DNA from 2 places in the Aquipuribacter nitratireducens genome. Region 1 is predicted to be linked to the other one. Evidence: predicted binding sites of a transcription regulator. Region 1 holds the regulator's gene; the other holds the start of a gene.
What was found. The regulator LexA, encoded in region 1, represses DNA repair genes until DNA is damaged. The targets are predictions, from matches to a motif close to TCGAACANNTGTTCGA.

Region 1 (4,204 bases):
GCCGTCGAGGCGACCGGCGGCAGCGGCTTCATGACCGTGTCCGTCGCGCACGCCGCGACCCTGCTCGCGCAGGGCGCGGGACGACTCGTGCGCAGCAGCGACGACCGGGGTGTGGTGGCCGTCCTCGATCCCAGGGTGGCGACGAAACGGTACGGGCAGGCGCTCCTGTCCGCCCTGCCTCCGATGTGGCGGACCACGGACCGAGCCACCGCTCTCGCCGCGCTCCGCCGACTCGACGGGGCCGCCACCCGGACCGGGACGACGGCATGAGCCACCCCGGCCTCGGGGCCTGGGACGCGGTTCCGGGCTACCTCAACGCGAGCACCCTCGGGCTCCCGCCGCGCCGGACGGTCGCCGCGCTCCGTGCCGCCGTCGACGACTGGCAGGGCGGACGGGCCAGCGCACCGGACTACGACGCGGACGTCGACGCGTCGCGACGCCTCTTCGCGGACCTCGTCGGGGTCCCGCCGGGCTGGGTCGCGGTGGGCTCGCAGGTGTCGGTCATGGTCGGGGAGGTCGCGGCCCACCTGCCGGACAGGTCGAAGGTCGTCGGGGTCGAGGGCGACTTCGGCTCGGTCCTCGGGCCCGTCGAGGCCCAGGCCCGCCGCGGCGTCGAGCTCGTCACCGTGCCGCTCGACCGCCTGCCCGACGAGATCGCCCGCGCCCGACCGGACGCCGTCGTGTTCTCCCTCGCCCAGTCCGCCGACGGGCGCCTCGCTGCCGCCGACGACGTCGTGACGGCGGCCGCCGACATCGGCGCCCTCACCGTCTGCGACACGACGCAGGCGACCGGCTGGCTGCCGGTGGACGCCGGGCGGTGGGACGTCACCGTGTGCAGCGCCTACAAGTGGCTGTGCGCCCCGCGGGGCGCCGCGTTCCTCACGGTCCGACCGGAGGCGTCGGAGCGTCTGTCGGGCCACAACGCCGGCTGGTACGCGGGCGACGACGTGTGGGCCTCGGTGTACGGCCCCGGGCTACGGCTCGCGCGCGACGCCCGTCGCTTCGACGTGAGCCCCGTCTGGCTGGCCTGGGTGGGCGCCCGGACGTCGCTCGAGGCTGTGCTCGAGGTGCCGGCGGAGGTCCGGCACCGGCACGGGCCCGCCCTCGCCGACCAGCTGCGGACGCTCCTGGGCGAGTCCCCACAGGGCCGCCCGGTCGTCTCCGTCGACGACCCAAACGGCGGTCTCGTGCGACGGCTCGTCGCGGCCGGGTGCTCGGTCGCGTCCCGGGCCGGTCGCGCACGGCTGTCGTTCCACCTGTGGAACGACAGCGCGGACGTCGCCCGGGCGGCCCAGGCGCTCCTCACACCCGCCTGAGGACCGCCGTCACCTTGCCGAGCACGGTCGCGTCGTCTCCCGGGATAGGCGTGTACGCCGGGTTGTGCGGCATGAGCCAGACGTGGCCGTCCCGCTTCCGGTACGTCTTCACCGTCGCCTCGCCGTCGATCATCGCCGCGACGATCTCGCCGTTCTCGGCGACGGGCTGCTGCCGGACCACGACCCAGTCGCCGTCGCAGATGGCGGCGTCGACCATCGAGTCGCCGACCACCTGCAGGAGGAACAGCACCCCGTCACCCACCACCTGCCGGGGGAGGGGGAAGACGTCCTCGACGACCTCCTCCGCGAGCACCGGACCGCCCGCGGCGATCCGGCCGACGAGCGGCACCATGCTCGCGCTCGGCAGGGCGCTGCCCTCGTCGTGCGCCCCGGAGCGCCACGTCCGCTCCGGCGCCTCCTCCACGACCTCGGCCCGCACGTCCCCCGTCGGGGCGGGCCGGCGGCGACCGTCGTCGGGGTGGACGACCTCGATCGCCCGCGGCCGGTTGGGGTCCCGACGCAGGTAGCCCTTGCGCTCCAGGGTCGCGAGCTGGTGCGCGACGCTGCTGGGGGAGGTGAGACCTACCGCCTCACCGATCTCGCGCATCGAGGGCGGGTAGCCGCGTCGCTGGACCGCCTCACGGATGGTCTCGAGCACCCGGCGCTGCCGTTCGGTCAGCCCCTCGAGGTCCGTCGTTGCCATGTGCTCCTCCGCTCCGCGACCGGCTCCGCGCCGGTTGTGTCCGACCCCTGTCGTTGGCTCGGTGCGTGCTCCCCAGCCGACGTGATCGACGCTATGGCGTCGAACACCTGTTCACAAGCACCCCGCCGCGCGTGTCGCTCGCAGCGCGCCGCGCTTCGAACATGCGCTCGACAATGTCTCGACCTCAGGTTAACGTACAGGTGTTCGACACGGCCAGGACGACCGAACACGCGTCCACCCAGGAGGACTCATGACCAGCACCGCCACCCTTCGTCACCACGAGCTCCGCGGCCTGCGGCTGACCCGTCGCGGGCGCCGGCTCGTGCGAGGGCTCTCGTGGGGCCTCACCACCGTGGCGGTCGCGCTCTCCGTCCTCCTCGTGTGGATGGCCGTCGCGACCGGCGTCGCCCCCGGCGCCTCGGCCGGTGACGGGCGGCCGGGTGTCGTCTCCGGTGCGCCGGGATCGGTGGGGTCGGTGGACCTCGACGAGCTCGCGCCGGTGCCGGTGAGTGTCCGACCCGGCGACACGCTGTGGGCGCTGGCGCGCGAGCACGCGCCCCACCGCGACCCCCGCTCGGTCGTGCACGACGTCGTCGCACTCAACGAGCTGTCGTCCACGGCGGTGGCAGTGGGGGACCGCCTGCTCGTCCCCACCCGCTGAGCCGGCCGGGTCGCGGCGGGTCGCACGACACGTCCGGCGAGTTCCAGGAGACCGCTTGCGTTGTCGGTTGCCGGTGTTACGGTTGGCACAACATCTAGTAGTTACACGGATGTCGTTCGTCCACATCTGGTCCACACCGTGTCCACACCGACACACCGGGTATCAACAGGCGGCACACAGGTCGGTCCACAGCCGACCAGGGTGAGCCGCCGGGGGTCGCGGCGGGAGAGGAGCTCCACATGCGGTGCCCGTTCTGCCGCAACGACGACTCCAGGGTCGTCGACTCGCGGACCACCGACGACGGGACGGCCATCCGCCGGCGCCGTCAGTGCCAGGACTGCGACCGCAGGTTCACGACGCTGGAGTCGGCGAGCCTCATCGTCGTCAAGCGCTCGGGGGCCACCGAGCCGTTCTCGCGCGACAAGGTCCTCGTCGGCGTCCGTAAGGCCTGCCAGGGGCGTCCGGTCACCGAGGACGACCTCGCCCTGCTCGCCCAGCGGGTGGAGGAGGCCGTGCGGCAGACCGGCCTCGCCCAGATCGACGCCCACGACATCGGCCTCGCGATCCTCGGTCCACTCCGGGAGCTCGACGAGGTCGCCTACCTCCGCTTCGCGAGCGTCTACCGCGCCTTCGACTCGCTCGAGGACTTCGAGCAGGCGATCGCCCTGCTGCGCGTCGAGCGCGAGCAGCACACCACCTGACCCACCGCACGATCCGCACCGCACCCACGAGCACCGAGCCACCGACCACCACGCACCAGGGGAGCGCCCATGACCGAGACCGCCTCGCAGCGTCAGAAGAAGCCGGCCGCGCGCGGCATCACCGTCGAGCGGGTGTGGACCACCCCCGGGGTGCACCCGTACGACGAGGTGACGTGGGAGTCCCGCGACGTCGTCCAGACCAACTGGAAGACCGGCGAGACGATCTTCGAGCAGCGGGGGGTCGAGTTCCCCGACTTCTGGTCGGTCAACGCGTCCTCGATCGTCACGACGAAGTACTTCCGCGGCGCCGTCGGCTCGGAGTCGCGCGAGCGGAGCCTCCGCCAGCTCATCGACCGGGTCGTCCTCACGTACACGAAGGCCGGCAAGGACCACGGCTACTTCGCGACCGACGACGACGCCGAGGTCTTCGAGCACGAGCTCACGTGGATGCTGCTGCACCAGGTGTTCAGCTTCAACAGCCCGGTGTGGTTCAACGTCGGCACCCCGGCCCCGCAGCAGGTGAGCGCGTGCTTCATCCTCGCCGTCGACGACACCATGGACTCGATCCTCAACTGGTACCGCGAGGAGGGGCGCATCTTCAAGGGCGGCTCCGGGGCGGGGCTCAACCTCTCCCGCATCCGCTCCTCGAAAGAGCTGCTGAGCTCCGGCGGCACCGCGTCCGGCCCCGTGTCGTTCATGCGCGGTGCCGACGCCTCCGCCGGCACCATCAAGTCCGGCGGCGCCACGCGCCGCGCGGCGAAGATGGTCGTGCTCGACGTCGACCACCCCGACATCGAGGAGTTCGTCGAGACGAAGGCGCGCG
Region 2 (4,204 bases), on a different contig from region 1:
GTCGCGGAGCTGCGCGCCACCGGGACCGACGTCCGCGTCGCCGTCGAGGGGGAGCCGGCGCGCTCGCTGCCGCCCGCCCTCGACGCGTCGGCGTTCCGGGTGCTGCAGGAGGCGACGCACAACGCGCTCCGCCACGCCCCGGGCTCGCCCATCGGGGTCGTTGTGCGCTGGGATGGCGACGGCCTGTGCCTCGAGGTCGTCGACGACGGACCGGCCCGGCCGCTGCCGGGCGGGTCGCGGGCCTCCGACGGTTCCGGTGGGCACGGGCTCGTCGGGATGCGCGAGCGGGTGGCCCTCTTCGGCGGCCGCCTGGAGGCCGGACCGCGCCGCGACGGCGGGTTCGCCGTCCGCGCCTCCCTGCCGGTGCCCTCGTGACCGGCGAGGGGCGGACGGTCCGCGTCGTCGTGTGCGACGACGAGGCGATGGTGCGCGCCGGGCTGCGCATGCTCCTCGACGGCGAGGACGACATCGAGGTCGTCGGGGAGGCGGTCGACGGTCTGCAGGCCGTCGAGGTCGTGACGCGCCTGCGTCCGGACGTCGTCCTCATGGACGTGCGGATGCCGCGTCTCGACGGACTCGCGGCCGCCGCCCGGCTGCGGGCCGAGGGGTCCGCCGCGCGGATCGTCATCCTCACGACCTTCGACGACGACCCGGTCGTCGACGCCGCCCTCCGCCAGCTCGTCACCGGCTTCCTCCTCAAGTCGTCCTCGCCCGAGCGGCTGCTCGAGGCCGTCCGCGAGGCGGCCGCCGGCAGGGGCGTGCTCGACCCCGCCGTCGTGCCGCGGGTCGTCGAGGCCTACGCAGCGCGGCCCGCCGCCGCGCCCGCGTCACCCCTGCTCGAGCGGCTGACACCCCGGGAGACCGACGTCCTGCGCCTCGTGGCGCGCGGCCTGTCGAACGCGGAGGTGGCCGCCCGGCTCTACCTCGGCGAGACGACGGTGAAGACCCATCTGGGACGGGTGCTCGACAAGCTCGGCGCGCGCGACCGCCCGCAGGTCATCGCGCTGGCGTACGAGCACGGGCTCGTCCGGGCCGGGGAGCCGAGGGAGTGAGCCGGTAGCGCGTCACCCACAGCCTGGGGAGCACCTCGACGTCGTCGACGCGTGCGAAGCCGAGGCGCTCGTACAGTGCGCGGGCGGGGGCGTTGCCGCTGCCGGTGGAGACGCTGACGTCGCGGCTGCCGGCGAGGTCGATGACGTGGCTCACGAGTCGGGTGCCGATGCCGCCACGGTGCGCGGCGGGGGAGACGACGAGGCGGTCGACGTCGACGAGCGCGTCCGTGGCCGACCAGGCGACGGCGCCGAGGAGGTGGTCGTCACCCAGTGCGCCGAGCCAGTGGAGCGGGGCCGCGCGGAGGGCGTCGAGGCACTCGTGGAGCGCGGGGATGCGGTCGTCGCCGAGGAGCTGCGCCTCGACGGCGTAGGCCTCGCGCTGGAGCACGAGCAGGCTGTGGGCGACTGCCTCGTCGGTGGTGGGCCGGAGCTCCCGCAGGTGCACGGCGGTCAGTATCGGGGCCGGCCGTTGAGGGGGTGCGGACGTCGTCCACATCGTCCAGTGTCCCCCTCGCAATCGAACGTATGTTCGAGTAGAGTGGTCGCAGGAGCAAGGGGGTCGACATGGGTCCGTGCGAGGGCGAGGAGTCGCAGTCGACGCTGCGTGCGCGCCTCGGGCGGCTCCGTTCGGCTCTTGTCGACCTCGCCGACGCGGTGGAGGAGGGTGCGGCGTGGCAGGTGACGGACCGCGAGGTGCTCGATGCGATCCCCGAGCTCGCGCGGTCGCGGGCGTTGCTGGAGTCGGTGCACCTGCGCCTGGTGCGCGAGGTGGACCAGCGGGGGGTGGCGGAGGCGTCACCGGTGGCGACGTCGCCGGAGGGGTTCCTGCGGACGGCGTGCCTGGTTGGTCCTTCGCAGGCTCGTCGGGACGTGGCGGCCGCGCGGGCGCTGGCGCCGGGGGAGCCGTTGGCGCCGTTCGCTGGTGCCCTGGCGGAGGGTCGCTGCACGCGGGCGCACGTCGACACGGCGGTGCGGTGCCTGGACCGGATCCCGCAGCACGTGCTGGACCGCGAGGGCGCCGGCGAGAAGGTGGCCGCCTACCTCCTGCTCGCGACGAGCGACGCGAGCCCGTTGGACCTCGAGCGCGCGTGCCGGCACCTGCTGGCGACGCTGGCGCCGGAGCGGGCGGATGCCTTCGACGCGGAGTCGGTGAACCGGCGCTTCCTCGACCTCGCCACCGACGCCACCGGGATGACGGTGGGTCGGTTCCAGCTGGACCCGGTCACCGGGGCGGCGCTGCGCGCGGCGTTGAACCGCTGGTCCGGCCCCGACCCGACGGGTGAGGCGGGCGACGGTCCTCGGCGGGCGTCGGTGCCGGGGCGCGGCGAGTGCGCGGACGGGTGCCTGCCGGGTGCGGACGGGGAGCGGGACCGGCGCCAGCCGCGGCAACGCCGCGCGGACGCCCTCGCGCACCTGGTGGAGACGGCGCTCGGCGTCGCGCACCCGCGCCGCGGGGAGCGCCCCCGGGTCGTCGTGCACGTCACCCCCGAGCAGCTCGCCGACCACCGCCACCGTGCCTCGGCCGGCCCGGTCGGGCTCGCCGAGGTGGAGGGCGGGGACCCGATCCCGCCGTGGGCGACCCGCCGGCTCGCGTGCGACGCAGTGTTGCAGCGGATCGTCGACAGCCCGAGCGCCGGGCCGCTCGACGTGGGCCAGGAGGAGCGCCTCGCAACCCTCACCCAGCGTCGGGCGCTCGCCGGCCGCGACCAGGGGTGCGTGATCCCCGGCTGCGGCGCGGCGCCGGCGATCTGCGACGCCCATCACGTCGTGCACTGGGCCGACGGCGGCCCGACTGACCTCGCGAACCTGCTCCTGCTGTGCCCGGGCCACCACACCGCGGTGCACGCCGGCACGTGGGCGGTCGCGATCGACGAGGCCCAGCAGGTGACCGTCACCCCACCCCGGTGGGTCGACCCGCAACGACGACCCCGACCCGCGTGGCGGCAACGCGCGAGCCGCCTCTGGCGCGACACCGCTCCGCCGGACCGGCCGCCGAACGAACCTGACCGTGGCACCTCTGGTGACGTCGTGGACGACGACGACATGTTCGGCGTGCACGAGCACACGTGGCCTGCCGGTGTGCGCGAGGCGACGGCAACGCGAACGTAACGATCCCGAGACGCCGGTGACACCGCCGGCCGCTTGGCTGGCGCCGACCCACCCCCACGGTGGGGCGCTCCTAGGGTTCCGCTCCCCGCCGGGAGGCTGGTCCGAGAGGGGCACGTGACGCCGGCCGCCGGCGCCGCGCCACGGCGGGACAAAAGCCCGGGAGACCCGAAGGACGCGACGGACGAGGTCCGCCGCCGACGCGAGGAGTCTCCTGTGGGCGCCTTCCACCGCCACCACCCGCACCCCGACGGCCACCACCCCGGCGCCGCACCCGGCCACGAGCACTACGGCCCCGAGGCGCGCTACGCGGTCGAGGCCGAGTCGACGCTGCCGCTCAGCAAGTGGCAGGAGGAGATCGACCGCGGGCTCGAGCTCGGGCTGCCCGGCGCCGACTCCATCGTCGACAAGCGCATCCCCACGTTCTCCCGCGGCGAGCTGCCCCACTTCGCCGGCATCAACACGTTCCTCAAGGCCCCGTACGTGGAGGACGTCCGCCGTGCCGGCGACTACGACGTCGCCGTCCTCGGGGTTCCCTTCGACGGCGGCACCACCTACCGCCCCGGCACGCGGTTCGGACCGCAGGGCATCCGCAGGATCTCCGCCCTCTACGGCCCGTACAGCTTCGAGCTCGGCGTCGACCTGCGCGAGACCATCACCATCGGCGACCTCGGGGACGTCTTCACCATCCCGGGCAACATCGAGAAGACGTTCGACCAGGTGTCGAAGGCCGTCGGGCACGTCTTCGCCTCCGGGGCGTTCCCCGTCGTGCTCGGCGGCGACCACTCCATCGGCTACCCGACGACCCGGGGCGTCGCGGAGCACCTCGGCGGCAACCTCGGGATCATCCACTTCGACCGCCACGTCGACACCCAGGAGACCGACCTCGACGAGCGGATGCACACCACCCCGTGGTTCCACGCCACGGACATCCCCAACGTGCCGCCGAAGAACCTCGTCCAGATCGGCATCGGCGGCTGGCAGGCCCCCCGCCCCGGGGTGCAGGTCGGCCGGGAGCGCGGTACGACGATCATGACCCTCACCGA

Region 2: a site for LexA is predicted at 1,570-1,585, ahead of WAB14_RS01280 (HNH endonuclease signature motif containing protein). Genes of this name have one in related genera too.

What each region holds. Positions count from the first base shown of each region.
Region 1 is NZ_JBBEOG010000003.1:359,802-364,005, reverse strand. It holds gene WAB14_RS08005 (ATP-dependent DNA helicase) at 1-270, shown strand, start outside; gene WAB14_RS08000 (aminotransferase class V-fold PLP-dependent enzyme) at 267-1,316, shown strand; gene lexA (transcriptional repressor LexA) at 1,303-2,019, opposite strand; gene WAB14_RS07990 (LysM peptidoglycan-binding domain-containing protein) at 2,270-2,680, shown strand; gene nrdR (transcriptional regulator NrdR) at 2,920-3,381, shown strand; gene WAB14_RS07980 (vitamin B12-dependent ribonucleotide reductase) at 3,451-4,204, shown strand, end outside.
Region 2 is NZ_JBBEOG010000001.1:304,087-308,290, forward strand. It holds gene WAB14_RS01265 (sensor histidine kinase) at 1-375, shown strand, start outside; gene WAB14_RS01270 (response regulator) at 372-1,052, shown strand; gene WAB14_RS01275 (GNAT family N-acetyltransferase) at 997-1,497, opposite strand; gene WAB14_RS01280 (HNH endonuclease signature motif containing protein) at 1,617-3,161, shown strand; guanidine-I (ykkC/yxkD leader) riboswitch at 3,221-3,326, shown strand; gene WAB14_RS01285 (agmatinase family protein) at 3,375-4,204, shown strand, end outside.